3 regions of the Streptomyces sp. NPDC012794 genome follow, and region 1 is predicted to be linked to each of the others. Evidence: riboswitches for the same ligand, from Rfam matches in the RefSeq annotation. Region 1 holds a riboswitch; each other region holds the start of a gene.
What was found. A riboswitch is a leader RNA that binds a small molecule or an ion and turns the genes downstream of it on or off. The one in region 1 is predicted to bind thiamine pyrophosphate.

Region 1 (4,682 bases):
CCCGTAGTTCATCTCCCCGGCCCGCCCCAGCAGCCGTGCCACGGCCACCGGCAGCGTCGGGCGGTCCGGCCGGGCGATGAAGACGGTCGCGCCGAACTCGCCCAGCGAGACCGCGAAGGCGAAGCCCGCCGCGATCAGCAGCGCCCGCCGCACCAGCGGCAGGTCCACCTCCCGCCAGGCCCGAAGCGGCGAGGCCCCGAGCACGGCCGCCGCCTCCCGCAGCCGGCCGTCCACGGCCCGCAGCACCGGCAGCATGGTCCGTACGACGAAGGGCACCCCGACCAGCGCCTGCGCCAGCGGCACCAGGATCCACGAGGTCCTGAGGTCCAGCGGCGGCTCGTCCAGGGTGATCAGGAACCCGAAGCCCACGGTCACGGCGGACACCCCGAGCGGCAGCATCAGCAGCGCGTCGAAACCGCGTACGAAGCGGCCCGCGCGCCGGGTCAGGGCGGCGGCCGCGAGCCCGCCGACGACCAGGGCGATGGCGGTGGCGGCGAGGGCGTACTGGAGGGAGTTCCAGACGGCCTCCAGCGGCGGCACCAGAAACGTTCCGCCGCCGGAGCCCGCGTCCTGCAACGCCCGGTAGAAGCCGAAGCCGTAGCCGCCCGGCGCGTCGAAGGACCGTTCCACCAGCACGGCCAGCGGCGCCACCACCAGCAGGACCACCGACAGCAGCACCCCGCCCAGCAGGCCGCGCTGTCCCCAGCCGCGCGGCGGGCGCGCGGTGTGCGCCGGGTCCACGAGCCGCAGCGCGGTCTCCCGCCGGCGCACCGTGCGGGCGTGCACGGCGAGGACGGCGGCGATGGCCGCGAACTGGACCATCGTCAGCACGGCTGCGGTCGGCAGGTCCAGCAGCTGCGCCGTCTGCCGGTAGACCTCCACCTCCAGGGTGGCGTACGCGGGCCCGCCGAGGATCTGCACGACGCCGAAGGAGCTGAAGGTGAACAGGAACACCATCAGCGAGGCGGCGGCCACCGCCGGCGCGAGCGCGGGCAGCGTCACCCGCCGCCACGCCGTGATCCGCCCGGCGCCCAGCACCCGGGCGGCCTCCTCCTGGCGCGGGTCCAGCTGCGCCCACAGCCCGCCGACCGTCCGTACGACGACGGCGTAGTTGAAGAAGACGTGGGCGAGCAGGATCGCCCAGACGGTGGTGTCCAGCCGCACGCCCCACAGTTCGTCGAGCAGCCCGCCGCGCCCGACCAGCGCCAGGAAGGCACTGCCGACGACCACCGTCGGCAGGACGAAGGGGACGGTGACCAGCGCGCGCAGCAGCTGCTTGCCGGGGAACTCCAGGCGGGCGAAGACGTACGCGCCCGGCAGCGCGAGGAGCAGGGTGAGGGCGGTCGAGGCGAGCGCCTGCCAGGTGGTGAACCAGAGCACGCCGGCGATGTCGGGCCGGGCCAGGACCTCGCCGATCCGGCCGAACTGCCAGCCCGCGTCCGTCTTGAGCCCGCGGCCGACGATCGCGGCCACGGGAAAGGCGAAGAACACTCCGAAGAAGGCGAGCGGCACGGCCATCAGAGCGAGTCTGACGGCCGTGGCGCGCCCGCCCTCCGTGGGGAGGCGCTCTACTTCACGAGCGAGGACCACGTCTTGACCCACTGCTCACGGTTCTTGGCGATGGTCTCCGGAGCGACGTTCTCCGGCTTCTCGACCACCACGCCGTGCTTCGTGAACAGCTCCGGCAGCTTCGCGTCCTTGACGACCGGGTTCACGAACATCTGGAGCGGCATGTCCTCCTGGAACTTCTTGGAGACCAGGAAGTCGATGAGCGCCTTGCCGCCCTCCTCGTTCTTCGCGCCCTTCAGCAGGCCCGCGAACTCGACCTGGCGGAAGCAGGTGCCCGTGGCGACGCCCGTCGGGGCATCGGCCGGCTGCGGCTCGCCGTAGAGGACCTCGACCGGCGGGCTGGAGGCGTAGGAGACGACCAGCGGTCGGTCGCCCTTGGCCTTCTTGCCGCCGGCGGAGCCGGAGAAGCGCTCGTTGTAGGCCTGCTCCCAGCCGTCGACGACCTCGACGCCGTTGGCCTTGAGCTTGCTCCAGTAGTCCTTCCAGCCCTCCTCGCCGTACTTGCCGACGGAGGCGAGGAGGAAGCCGAGGCCGGGCGAGGAGGTCGCGGCGTTCTCGGTGACGAGGAGGTTCTTGTACTCCGGCTTGACCAGGTCGTCCAGCGTCTGCGGCGGGGCGATCCTCTTGTCGGCGAAGTAGGCCTTGTCGTAGTTGACGCAGATGTCGCCGGAGTCGACCGGGGTGACCCGGTGCTGCTGGTCGAGGACGAACTCGGGCTTCACCGTGTCCAGGCCCTTGGCGTCGTACGGGGTGAAGATGCCGTTGTCGAGGGCCCGCGAGAGCAGGGTGTTGTCGACGCCGAAGAAGACGTCGCCGCGCGGGGATCCCTTGGTGAGGATCTCCTGGTTGAGGGCCGCGCCCGCGTCGCCGGACTTCAGGACCTTGACGGTGTAGCCGCTCTGCTGCTCGAACTCCTTGAGGACCGTGGCGGTCACGTTGAAGGAGTCGTGGGAGACGAGCGTGACCGTCTTGGACTTGGGGGCGCCGGTCGCCTCGGACGTGTCCTTGCCCTCGCCGCCGCCGCAGGCGCCGAGGGTGGTGACGCCGAGCGCCGCCGCGAGCGCCGTGCCCGCGATCTTCCTGGTGGTGCTCACTGGTGTATTCCTCCTGGGATGACCAGGAGAAGACGCGGCCCCGCCCGGCGCTCTTCGCGAGCGGTCGCCGGGCAGGGCGCAACAGCTTGAGTGGTGACCGAACTTCCTACCCCGAATGACCGGGGCGAGGTTCAGAGGGTCTGCGGATGACGGGTACCGCACTCTCAGCGCTGTGGCGCTCCCCTGTCGGAATATGCAATTGGTTCGGCCACAGGGTACCCCGTGGCCGAATCGGGCAGGCCGCTGTCCGGAATGCAGCCGGAATCTATCGTTCCGAGGCGGCGAGCTGGCCGCAGGCGCCGTCGATCTCCTGGCCGCGGGTGTCGCGGACGGTCACGGGCACGCCGTGGCGGGCGATCGCCTCGACGAAGGCCTTCTCGTCCTCGGGGCGCGAGGCGGTCCACTTGGAGCCCGGCGTCGGGTTCAGCGGGATCAGGTTGACGTGTACGCGCTTGCCCTTGAGCAGGCGGCCGAGGAGGTCGCCGCGCCAGGCCTGGTCGTTGATGTCGCGGATCAGGGCGTACTCGATGGAGATGCGGCGGCCGGACTTCTCCGCGTACTCCCAGGCCGCGTCGAGGACCTCGCGGACCTTCCAGCGGGTGTTCACCGGGACGAGGGTGTCGCGCAGCTCGTCGTCCGGGGCGTGCAGGGAGACCGCGAGGCGGCACTTGAAGCCCTCGTCGGCGAAGCGCAGCATGGCCGGGACCAGGCCGACGGTGGAGACGGTGATGCCGCGCTGCGAGAGGCCGAGGCCGTCGGGCTCGGGGTCGGTGAGGCGGCGGATGGCTCCGACGACGCGCTTGTAGTTCGCCAGCGGCTCGCCCATGCCCATGAAGACGATGTTGGACAGGCGGGCGGGGCCGCCGGGGACCTCGCCGTCGCGCAGGGCGCGCATCCCGTCGACGATCTGGTGCACGATCTCGGCGGTGGAGAGGTTGCGGTCCAGGCCCGCCTGGCCGGTCGCGCAGAACGGGCAGTTCATTCCGCAGCCGGCCTGCGAGGAGATGCACATCGTCACCCGGTCCGGGTAACGCATCAGCACGGACTCGACGAGCGTGCCGTCGTGCAGCTTCCACAGGGTCTTGCGGGTGGTGTCGTCGTCACAGCTGATGTGCCGGACGACGTTCATGAGCTCCGGGAGCAGCTCCTGCTGGAGCTTCTCGCGCGAGGCCGCCGGAATGTCGGTCCACTCGGCCGGGTCGTGCGCGTAGCGGGCGAAGTAGTGCTGGGAGAGCTGCTTGGCCCGGAACGGCTTCTCGCCGATCGCGGCCACCGCCTCCCGGCGCTCGGCCGGGGTCAGGTCGGCGAGGTGCCGGGGCGGCTTCTTGACCCCGCGAGGGGCGACGAAGGTGAGCTCACCCGGAGCGGGACGGGGGGCCATGCGGTACTCCTCAGTACGACGGGGTGGGGGTCACCCCGCGCGTGCAGGGCCGGTCCGCGGCTCGGCCGCTGGACGGAAAGGGCGCGCCGCGTGAACACGGCGCGCCCTCCAGGATAACCCGGCCCGGACCCGTCAGCCGGTGGTCCGCCCCCTGGCCCGCGGCCCCGGAGCGACCGCTCAGCCGGTACCGACGAACGCCGCCAGCAGCAGCCAGACGACGGGAGCGGTCGGCAGCAGCGAGTCGAGCCGGTCCATGATGCCGCCGTGGCCCGGGAGCAGCGTGCCCATGTCCTTGATGCCCAGGTCACGCTTGATCATGGACTCGCCGAGGTCGCCCAGGGTGGCGCTGACCGCGACGGCGAGGCCGAGCAGCAGGCCCTGCCACCAGGCACCCCCGTCGATCAGGAACTCCATGCACAGGGCGCCGGCCGCCATCGCGAAGGCGACCGCTCCGAAGAGCCCCTCGCGGGTCTTGCCGGGGCTGATGCGCGGGGCGAGCTTGGTCTTGCCGAAGCGCCAGCCCACGGCGTAGGCCCCGGTGTCGCTGACCACGGTCAGGACCAGGAAGGTCACCACCCGCTGCGGACCGTCGTCCGGGGTCAGCAGCATCGCGACGAACGTGGCCAGGAAGGGCACGT
Region 2 (4,682 bases), on a different contig from region 1:
CTGGGCCAGCTCGACGAGAAGACGCGCAAGGACTACTACGAGCGGCACCCGGTCGAGAGCATCACGCCCTACACCGTGCGGGACGTGCACGCCCTGGAGCAGCGGATCGGCTCCCGGGAACGGACGCAGCCCGTGATCGAGCGTCAGGAGTACGCCCTGGGCACGGTGTGCGCGGCCATCCCGATCACCGTCGGCGACATCGCCGCGACAGTGGCCATTTCTCTCCCCCTGCACCAAGAAGAGCGGTTGCTCTCTGCTGTCGATCGACTACGGAGTGAAGTAGGCGCGCTGTTGAGCACCCTCTCGTTCTCTATCAGTATCTGAAAACTCACTCCTTGTGATCTGCTGTCGCTTCCACCACCCTTGTCAAGAGGCCTTGGGGGATCATTCCTGGCCACTTCCACTACAGGGGTAGGCAATGCACGAATCGGTACAGGCAGAGGTCATGATGAGCTTCCTCGTTTCCGAGGAACTCGCATTCCGGATCCCGGTGGAGCTGCGGTACGACGCCCGTGACCCCTACGCGGTGCGCCTTACCTTCCACCTTCCCGGAGACGCGCCCGTCACCTGGGCGTTCGGCCGGGAACTGCTCCTCGACGGCATCAACAAGCCGAGCGGTGACGGTGACGTGCACATCGCGCCCACCGACCCCGAGGAGCTGTCCGACGTCCACATCCGTCTCCAGGTCGGCGGGGACCGGGCCCTCTTCCGCGCGGGTGCGGGGCCGCTCGTCGCCTTCCTCGACCGGACCGACCGGCTCGTTCCGCTCGGTCAGGAGCGCAGTCTGGGCGACTTCGAGGAGAGCCTCGACCAGGCGCTCGGCAAGATCCTCGCCGAGTCGCAGCAGGACGAGCGGAAGGCCGGCTGAGGGGCGGGGCCGGAAGGTCCCGCCGTCGCCGAGACCTTCAGCGCTTGCGCCGGCGCCGGCCCCGGCCGCCGCGTGCCGGTCCGGCGGCCGGTCCCGCGGCCATGCCACCCGCGGCCCCCGGCCGGTCGGCGGAGACCACCAGCGCCGCCAGGGCGGTGGTCACGGGCACCGAGGCCACCAGCCCGATGGAACCGACGAGGGTCCGTACGATCTCCTCGGCGACCAGCTCGCTGTTGGCCACCGTCCCCATGCTGCTGTTGGCGATCGAGAACAGCAGTAGAAGTGGCAGAGCGGCGCCCGCGTACGCCAGCACGAGGGTGTTCACCACCGACGCGATGTGGTCGCGGCCGATCCGGATGGCGGCCCGGTACAGGGCGCGCGGGCCCATCGCCGGGTCCGCCTGGTGGAGTTCCCAGACGGCCGACGTCTGAGTGACGGTCACGTCGTCGAGTACGCCGAGCGATCCGATGATCACGCCCGCGAGCAGCAGGCCGCTCATGTCGATGCTCGGGTAGAGCCCGTGGATCAGCCCGGTGTTGTCGTCCGTGTTGCCGCTCAGGAAGGCCCAGCCGATGAACAGCGAGCCCAGCAGGCCGATCAGCAGGAGCGAGACCAGCGTGCCGAGGACGGCTACCGAGGTCCGGGCCGTCAGCCCGTGGCACATGTAGAGGGCGATCAGCATGATCGCGCTGGCCCCGATGACCGCGACGAGCAGCGGGTTCGAGCCCTGCAGGATCGCCGGGAGGATGAAGAGCGTCAGTACCCCGAAGCTGACGACGAGCGCGATGAGGGCGAACAGGCCGCGCATCCGGCCCACCACGACGACCGCGACGGCGAAGATGCCGGCCAGCAGCGCCATCGGGAACTTCCGGTTCAGGTCGATCACCGAGTACTGGAGGTCCCGGGGCGCGTCCGGCGCGTACGCCACCACCACCTCCTGGCCCTTCTCCAACTGCCGTGGCGCACCGGGCTGGACGATCTCGAAGAAGGCCCGGCCCCGTTCCGGTCCGCTGGTCACCTCGATGGTGGCCTTCTTGCACTCGCCGGTCCTGGCGGCCTGCGCCTCGCGCCCCTCGGGGGTGGAGGTGTCGCCCGTGGGAGGGACCTGCGAGGCGTTGACCGATTTGCAGTCCACCTTCGCGAGAGCGACGACCGTGCCCTGTTCGGTCTGGCGGTCGAAGCCCACCCCGGTGCGCTCGTGTGCGGGGGCGCCGCCGGGCCAGAGCACGGCCATGCCGATGAAGACGGCGGCGGCGAAGGGGATCAGTACGGCGGCGATCACCTTGCGCAGGTGCTTGGAGACCGGAGCCGCCGGCCCGTGGCCGTGGCTGTGCCCGTGGCTGTGGCCGGAGGAGTGCCCGTGGGAGGGCGCGGCAGCATCCCCGTGGGACGCGTGCTCGGGGCCGGTGTGGCCCATGGGCTCGGTGGGCTCGTGGGGGGGCTGCGGCGAGGACGTCACCGGCAGATCATCGCAAGAGATGAGGGGGCCCACTGTTCAGCACGCCACACACGACGCTAACGTGGGGGCTACTTTGCACAACGCGGGAGCTCGGAGCACCGGGCTGAGAGGGCGCTGATCACCGTACGCGCATGAGAATGCGTACGGGAGGAGGCTGCGCCGACCGCCGAACCTGTTACCGGGTAATGCCGGCGTAGGGAGATCAGGTCTCATGACCATTCAGGACGCACGCACGCCTGCCGCCGGCCAGAACGCCGACGGCCAGACCGAGCGCCAGCCCGGCTGGCACAAGGGATACCTGCCGGGCTCCCGCCCGGACATCCGGGTGCCGGTCCGCCAGGTCCACCTCACCAACGGCAAGGACGTGACGCTCTACGACACGTCCGGGCCGTATACCGACCCGCAGATCGAGACCGACGTGCGCCGGGGCCTGCCCCCGCTGCGGGAGCACTGGATCATCGGCCGCGGTGACACCGAGGAGTATGCGGGGCGCCCCGTCCGTCCCGAGGACGACGGCATCAAGCACACCTCTCCGCGCGGGGGCCTCAAGAACCTCGACGCGGTCTTCCCGGGCCGCCCGCGCCAGCCCCGCCGGGGCCGCGGCGGCGCCGCCGTCACGCAGCTCGCGTACGCCCGCCGGGGCGAGATCACCCCGGAGATGGAGTACGTCGCGATCCGCGAGAACGTCTCCCCCGAGGTCGTCCGGGAGGAGATCGCCGCGGGCCGCGCGGTGCTTCCGGCCAACGTGAACCACCCGGAGATCGAGCCGATGATCATCGGCAAGAGGTTCCTGGTGAAGGTCAACGCCAACATCGGCAACTCCGCCGTCACCTCCTCGATCGAGGAGGAAGTGGAGAAGATGACCTGGGCGACCCGCTGGGGCGCCGACACGGTCATGGACCTCTCCACCGGCCGCAACATCCACACCACCCGCGAGTGGGTGCTGCGCAACTCTCCCGTCCCGATCGGCACCGTGCCGCTCTACCAGGCCCTGGAGAAGGTCGACGGCCGGGCCGAGGACCTGACCTGGGAGATCTACAAGGACACGGTCATCGAGCAGGCCGAGCAGGGCGTCGACTACATGACGGTCCACGCCGGCGTGCTGCTGCCGTACGTGCCGCTGACCGCCCGTCGCAAGACCGGCATCGTCTCCCGCGGCGGCTCGATCATGGCCGCGTGGTGCCTGGCGCACCACAAGGAGAACTTCCTCTACACGAACTTCGAGGAGCTCTGCGAGATCCTCGCGACGTACGACGTCACCTACTCGCTGGGCGACGGCCTGCGCCCGGGCTCCATCGCGGACGCCAACGACGCCGCGCAGTTCGCGGAGCTGAAGACGCTGGGCGAACTGAACACCATCGCCAAGCGGCACAACGTCCAGACGATGATCGAGGGCCCGGGCCACGTCCCGATGCACAAGATCAAGGAGAACATCGACCTCCAGCAGGAGATCTGCGAGGAGGCGCCGTTCTACACGCTCGGCCCCCTGACCACGGACGTGGCGCCCGCGTACGACCACATCACCTCGGGCATCGGCGCCGCGATGATCGCCTGGTGGGGCACCGCGATGCTCTGCTACGTGACGCCCAAGGAGCACCTGGGCCTGCCCAACCGGGACGACGTGAAGACCGGGGTCATCACGTACAAGATCGCCGCGCACGCGGCGGACCTGGCCAAGGGTCACCCGGGTGCCCAGGAGTGGGACGACGCCCTGTCGGACGCGCGGTTCGAGTTCCGCTGGGAGGACCAGTTCAACCTGGCCCTCGACCCGGACACCGCCCGTGAGTTCCACGACGAGACGCTCCCGGCGGAACCGGCCAAGACCGCGCACTTCTGCTCCATGTGCGGTCCGAAGTTCTGTTCGATGAAGATCTCGCAGGACATCCGCCGCGAGCACGGCGGTGACCTGAAGGCCGATGAGATCGAGGCGGGCATGGCGGAGAAGTCCGCCGAGTTCGCGGCCTCGGGCAACCGGGTCTACCTGCCGCTGGCCGACTGATCCGTGTGCGGAGGGCTGACCGACGGGGTTCCGGGGGGAGTCGTCGGTCAGCCCTCCGCTGAGGCGGGGCGCCCGGTGAATACGGGTGGATGTTTCACGTGAAACGGGGCGACTTCTGTGGCCTCAGTCCGGGGCGTGGCCCGTGCCGCCGAAGTCCGGGCTGGTGAAGTCCGGCGAGCTGTAGCCGGGGCGGGGTCCCTCGGAGGGCGGGCCGGGGCTGGTGAAGTCCGGCGGGGTGTAGCCCAGGCTGGGGATGCGCCCGGCGCCCGGGGTGCGCGGCACGGGGTAGCCCGGTCCGGCGGTGGGGTCGGCCAGGGCGTCACGCAGGAAGGGCACGATGCCCCGCTCCAGCAGCG
Region 3 (4,682 bases), on a different contig from region 1:
GGAGTACGAGGCTCCGGACGCGATGAGGTCGCGGACCGTGTGTGCACGGTCCGACCAGGTGGAAGCGGTACCAAGGGCCATACGGGCAGGTTAGACGGGGCCCGGCGGACGCCGAAGCGCTGTCCACGACCTGGACAGCTTTTTGGACGCCGCTCCAGCGTCACCCGAGGCGGGCGCGAACCCTCTTGGCGAGTTCGGCGGCCGCGGCGCCGGGGTCGGAGGCCTCGGTGAGGGCCCGGACGACCACGACGCGGGTGGCGCCGGCGTCCAGGACCTCGTCCAGGTTGCCGGCGTCGATGCCGCCGATCGCGAACCAGGGGCGGTCCTGGGCGAGGGAGGCCGCGTACCGGACGAGGTCGAGTCCGGGGGCGTGGCGGCCGGGCTTGGTGGGGGTGGGCCAGCAGGGGCCGGTGCAGAAGTAGTCCACGCCGGGCTCGGCGACGGCGGCGTCCACCTCGGACTCGGCGTGGCAGGAGCGGCCGATCAGGACCCGGCCGCCGAGGACGGCGCGGGCGGCGGGGACGGGGATGTCGCCCTGGCCGAGGTGCAGGACGTCGGAGCCGATGGCGTGCGCGACGTCGGCGCGGTCGTTGACGGCGAGGAGCTTGCCGTGGCGGCGGGCGGCCTCGGCGAAGACCTGGAGGTGTTCGAGCTCCTCGCCCGCCTCCATGCCCTTGTCGCGGAGCTGGACGATGTCGACGCCGCCGGCCAGGACCGCGTCGAGGAACTCGGGGAGGTCACCCTGCCGCTTGCGCGCGTCCGTGCACAGGTAGAGCCGGGCGTCGGACAGCTGCTGCATGGGATTCCCCCCGTGGTGGTGGGGTGTGCGGGCCGACGGGGTCGGCCCGCACACCGGTGGATCAGCCGGTCAGAGGGCGAGCGCCTGGGCGCGGCGCTTGACCTCCGTGCCGCGATTCTCGCGCAGCGCCTGCACGGGGGTGCCCGGCAGGGTCGGATCCTCGGTGAAGAGCCACTCCAGCATCTCCTCGTCGGAGAAGCGGTCGTCCCGCAGTACGGTCAGCAGCCCGACGAGGCCCTTGACGACCTTGTCGCCGTCGATGAACTGCGCCGGAACCTGCAGGGCACGGTTCTCGCCCCGGCGTACGGCGATCAGCTGCCCTTCCTTGACCATCTGGCGGACCCGGGTCACCTCGATGTCGAGCATCTCCGCGATGTCGGGGAGGTACAGCCAGGAGGGGACGAGGGCATCGATCTTTGCGTCAATCTCGGTCACGGGGACAAGCCTGCCACTTCGGACGGGCCGCCGGTACCTGGCCCCGTCCGTCCGGGGCCGGGCGGCCGCCGGATCGGGGCCCGGCAGGCGGCCCGGCAGGGCCCGGGAGCCGTCAGAGCAGGGCCGATTTCAGCGGAACGGCAGGGTCCGCGACCTTGGACGGGTCCACGGGCGCGGCGGTCTCGATCAGCTTGCGGCCCTGCGCCAGGTCCCGGGGGCGGCCCACGGCCAGGACGGCCACCAGCGCGCCCCCGCGCAGCCAGCACACGGACCAGGCGGGGCCGGCCGGGTCACCGCGCCACAGCAGGGTGTCGGCGTCGCCGTGATGGCCGGCGTACTGGACGAAGCGGCCGAACTGCTCGGACCAGAAGTACGGCACGGGGTCATAGGCCTGGACGGGTTCCGCCGCGAGGATGTTCGCCGCGACGGCCCGGGGGCCCTGGAGGGCGTTGTCCCAGTGGTGGACCAGCAGCCGCCGCCCGTAGCGGGCCGACGGGAAGGAGGAGCAGTCGCCGACGGCGTACACGCCGGGGACGGAGGTGCGCAGGTACGCGTCCGCGGTGACGGATCCGTCGGGGCCGAGCTCGATCCCGGTGCCTGCGAGCCAGTCGGTGGCGGGCCGGGCTCCGATGCCGACGACCACCGCCCCGGCGGGCAGCTCGCGGCCGTCGGCCAGCAGGACCCGGCCCTCCTCGATCCCCGCGACCTTCGCGCCGGTGATCAGGCCGGCACCGGCCTCGGCGTACCAGCGGCCCATCGGCTCGGCGACCTCGGCGGGCAGGGCTCCCGCCAGCACCCGGCCGGCGGCCTCGACCACGGTGACGGCGCAGCCGGCCTCGCGGGCCGCGGTGGCGAACTCGGCGCCGATCCAGCCCGCCCCGACCACCACGGTCGCGGGGGCGGCGGCCAGCACCGGGCGCAGCCGGGCGGCGTCGTCGAGGGTGCGCAGCAGGTGGACGCCGGGGACGCCCTCGGTGCCGGGCAGGGTCAGCGGGCGGGCGCCGCAGGCCAGCACGAGGACCTCGTACGGGACCGGGCCGGCCTCGGTGTCGACCTCGCGGGCCTCCGGCCGCAGCCCGGTGACCTCGGTGCCGAGGCGCAGGCCGATGCGCAGGTCCTCGAAGTCGACCTCGAACGCGGAGTCCTCGGCCTTGCCGAGGAGCACCGCCTTGGAGAGCGGGGGGCGGTCGTAGGGCTGGTGGGGTTCGGCGCCCAGCAGGGTCACGGGGCCCTCGTAACCCTGTTCGCGCAGGGCCACGGCGGTCTGCACGCCGGCCATTCCGGCACCCACGATCACGACGCCGGGGTTCGTCTGTTCCGTCTGCTCACTCACGCGGCCCAGCCTAGTGAACTGACGGCCCATCAGGAACAGGGGGAGGGGGACCGGCGGGCGGACGCCGGGGAGGCAGCCTTACCCGGCTCCGGCCGCGGGGTTTAGTCTGGCCACCGTACCTATCGCGGGAGTCCGGGCGCACCGGGCTGAGAGGGAGGCTGGCCGGCCTCCGACCGTACGAACCTGATCCGGGTCATGCCGGCGAAGGGAGGGGCTGGACGCCCATGCACTCATCTCGGAAGGGATCCGCCGGGGGATCCGACGTCCTCGTCATCGGGGGCGGCATCATCGGCCTGGTCACGGCCTGGCGGGCGGCCCGGCGCGGGCTGCGCACCGCGCTGGCCGACCCGGACCCCGGCGGCGGCGCCGCCCGGGTCGCCGCCGGCATGCTGGCCGCCGTCACCGAGCTGCACTACGGCGAGGAGACCCTGCTCGGGCTCAACCTCGCCTCCGCCGCCCGCTACCCGCAGTTCGCCGCCGAGCTCACCGAAGCCAGCGGCGGCATGGACCTCGGCTACCGGGCCTGCGGCACCCTCGCCGTCGCCCTCGACGCCGACGACCGGCTCCACCTGCGGGAGCTGCACGCCCTCCAGCGCCGCTGCGGCCTGGAGTCGGAGTGGCTCACCGGCCGCGAGTGCCGCCGTCTGGAACCGATGCTCGCCCCCGGCGTACGCGGCGGGCTGCGCGTCGACGGGGACCACCAGGTCGACCCCCGCCGGCTCGCCGCCGCCCTGCTGGCCGCCTGCGGGCGGGCCGGCGTCGCCATCCACCGGGCCCGCGCGGAACGGCTGCTCGTCACCGCCGACCGGGCCGCCGGAGCACTGCTCGACGACGGTACGGAGCTGCGCGCCGGCCAGGTGGTGCTCGCCGCGGGCTCGCTCAGCGGCCGGCTGGCCGGCGTACCGGCCGAGGCGCGCCCGCCCGTACGGCCGGTGAAGGGGCAGGTGCTGCGGCTGGCCGTACCGCCCGCGTGCGCCCCGTTCCTGTCCCGGACGGTACGGGCCGTCGTACGCGGCAGCCACGTCTACCTTGTGCCGCGCGAGAACGGCGAACTCGTCGTCGGCGCCACCAGCGAGGAACTCGGCTGGGACACCACGGTGACCGCGGGCGGGGTGTACGAGCTGCTGCGCGACGCCCACGAGCTGGTACCCGGCATCACAGAGCTCCCGCTGGTCGAGACCCGGGCGGGGCTGCGCCCCGGCTCCCCCGACAATGCGCCGCTGCTCGGCCCGACCGACCTGCCCGGCCTGCACCTGGCCACCGGGCACTACCGCAACGGGGTGCTGCTGACCCCGCTGACCGGCGACGTGATGGAGGAACTGCTGACCACCGGCTCCGTGCCGGAGGTCGCCCGACCCTTCAGCCCGCGCCGCTTCTCCTCCACGCGTCAGGAGTCCCTCGTATGACCATCTCCGTCAACGGCGAGCCGCGCGAGGTCGCGGCCGGCACCACCCTCGACGCGGTGGTCGCCACCCTCACCACGGCCCCCTCGGGCGTGGCCGCCGCGCTCAACGAGACCGTCGTCCCGCGCGGGCAGTGGCGGGCGACGCGGGTGGACGAGGGCGACCGGATCGAGATCCTCACCGCGGTCCAGGGAGGCTGACCACCATGGCTGACGACGTCTTCACCCTGGGCGGCCGGACCTTCTCCTCCCGGCTGATCATGGGCACGGGCGGGGCCCCGAGCCTGGACGTCCTGGAACGCGCCCTGGTCGCCTCCGGCACCGAGCTGACCACCGTGGCCATGCGCCGCCTCGACCCCACCGTGCAGGGCTCGGTGCTCTCCGTGCTGAACCGGCTGGGCATCGCCGTCCTGCCCAACACCGCGGGCTGCTTCACCGCCGGCGAGGCCGTGCTCACGGCCCGGCTGGCGCGGGAGGCACTGGGCACGGACTGGATCAAGCTGGAGGTCGTCGCGGACGAGCGCACCCTGCTGCCCGACGGCGTCGAGCTGCTGGACGCCGCCGAGGTCCTGGTCGACGAGGGCTTCACGGTCCTCCCGTACACCAACGACGACCCGGTCCTCGCGCGGAAGCTGGAGGACGTGGGCTGCGCGGCGATCATGCCGCTGGGCTCCCCGATCGGCTCGGGCATGGGCATCCGCAACCCGCACAAC

Region 2: another riboswitch for thiamine pyrophosphate. It lies ahead of thiC (phosphomethylpyrimidine synthase ThiC); the one in region 1 lies ahead of ACFY7H_RS25350 (thiamine ABC transporter substrate binding subunit).
Region 3: another riboswitch for thiamine pyrophosphate. It lies ahead of thiO (glycine oxidase ThiO); the one in region 1 lies ahead of ACFY7H_RS25350 (thiamine ABC transporter substrate binding subunit).

What each region holds. Positions count from the first base shown of each region.
Region 1 is NZ_JBIBCI010000015.1:84,620-89,301, forward strand. Features, by position in the region: gene ACFY7H_RS25345 (ABC transporter permease) at 1-1,518, opposite strand, end outside; gene ACFY7H_RS25350 (thiamine ABC transporter substrate binding subunit) at 1,569-2,663, opposite strand; TPP riboswitch at 2,749-2,858, opposite strand; gene rlmN (23S rRNA (adenine(2503)-C(2))-methyltransferase RlmN) at 2,929-4,044, opposite strand; gene ACFY7H_RS25360 (phosphatidate cytidylyltransferase) at 4,222-4,682, opposite strand, start outside.
Region 2 is NZ_JBIBCI010000002.1:184,513-189,194, reverse strand. Features, by position in the region: gene ACFY7H_RS03995 (IclR family transcriptional regulator) at 1-324, shown strand, start outside; gene ACFY7H_RS03990 (SsgA family sporulation/cell division regulator) at 419-868, shown strand; gene ACFY7H_RS03985 (YibE/F family protein) at 906-2,360, opposite strand; TPP riboswitch at 2,400-2,544, shown strand; gene thiC (phosphomethylpyrimidine synthase ThiC) at 2,539-4,326, shown strand; gene ACFY7H_RS03975 (hypothetical protein) at 4,450-4,682, opposite strand, start outside.
Region 3 is NZ_JBIBCI010000004.1:205,646-210,327, forward strand. Features, by position in the region: gene metF (methylenetetrahydrofolate reductase [NAD(P)H]) at 1-81, opposite strand, end outside; gene thiE (thiamine phosphate synthase) at 161-799, opposite strand; gene ACFY7H_RS09565 (Rv2175c family DNA-binding protein) at 869-1,234, opposite strand; gene ACFY7H_RS09570 (NAD(P)/FAD-dependent oxidoreductase) at 1,347-2,567, opposite strand; TPP riboswitch at 2,682-2,794, shown strand; gene thiO (glycine oxidase ThiO) at 2,792-3,973, shown strand; gene thiS (sulfur carrier protein ThiS) at 3,970-4,170, shown strand; gene ACFY7H_RS09585 (thiazole synthase) at 4,176-4,682, shown strand, end outside.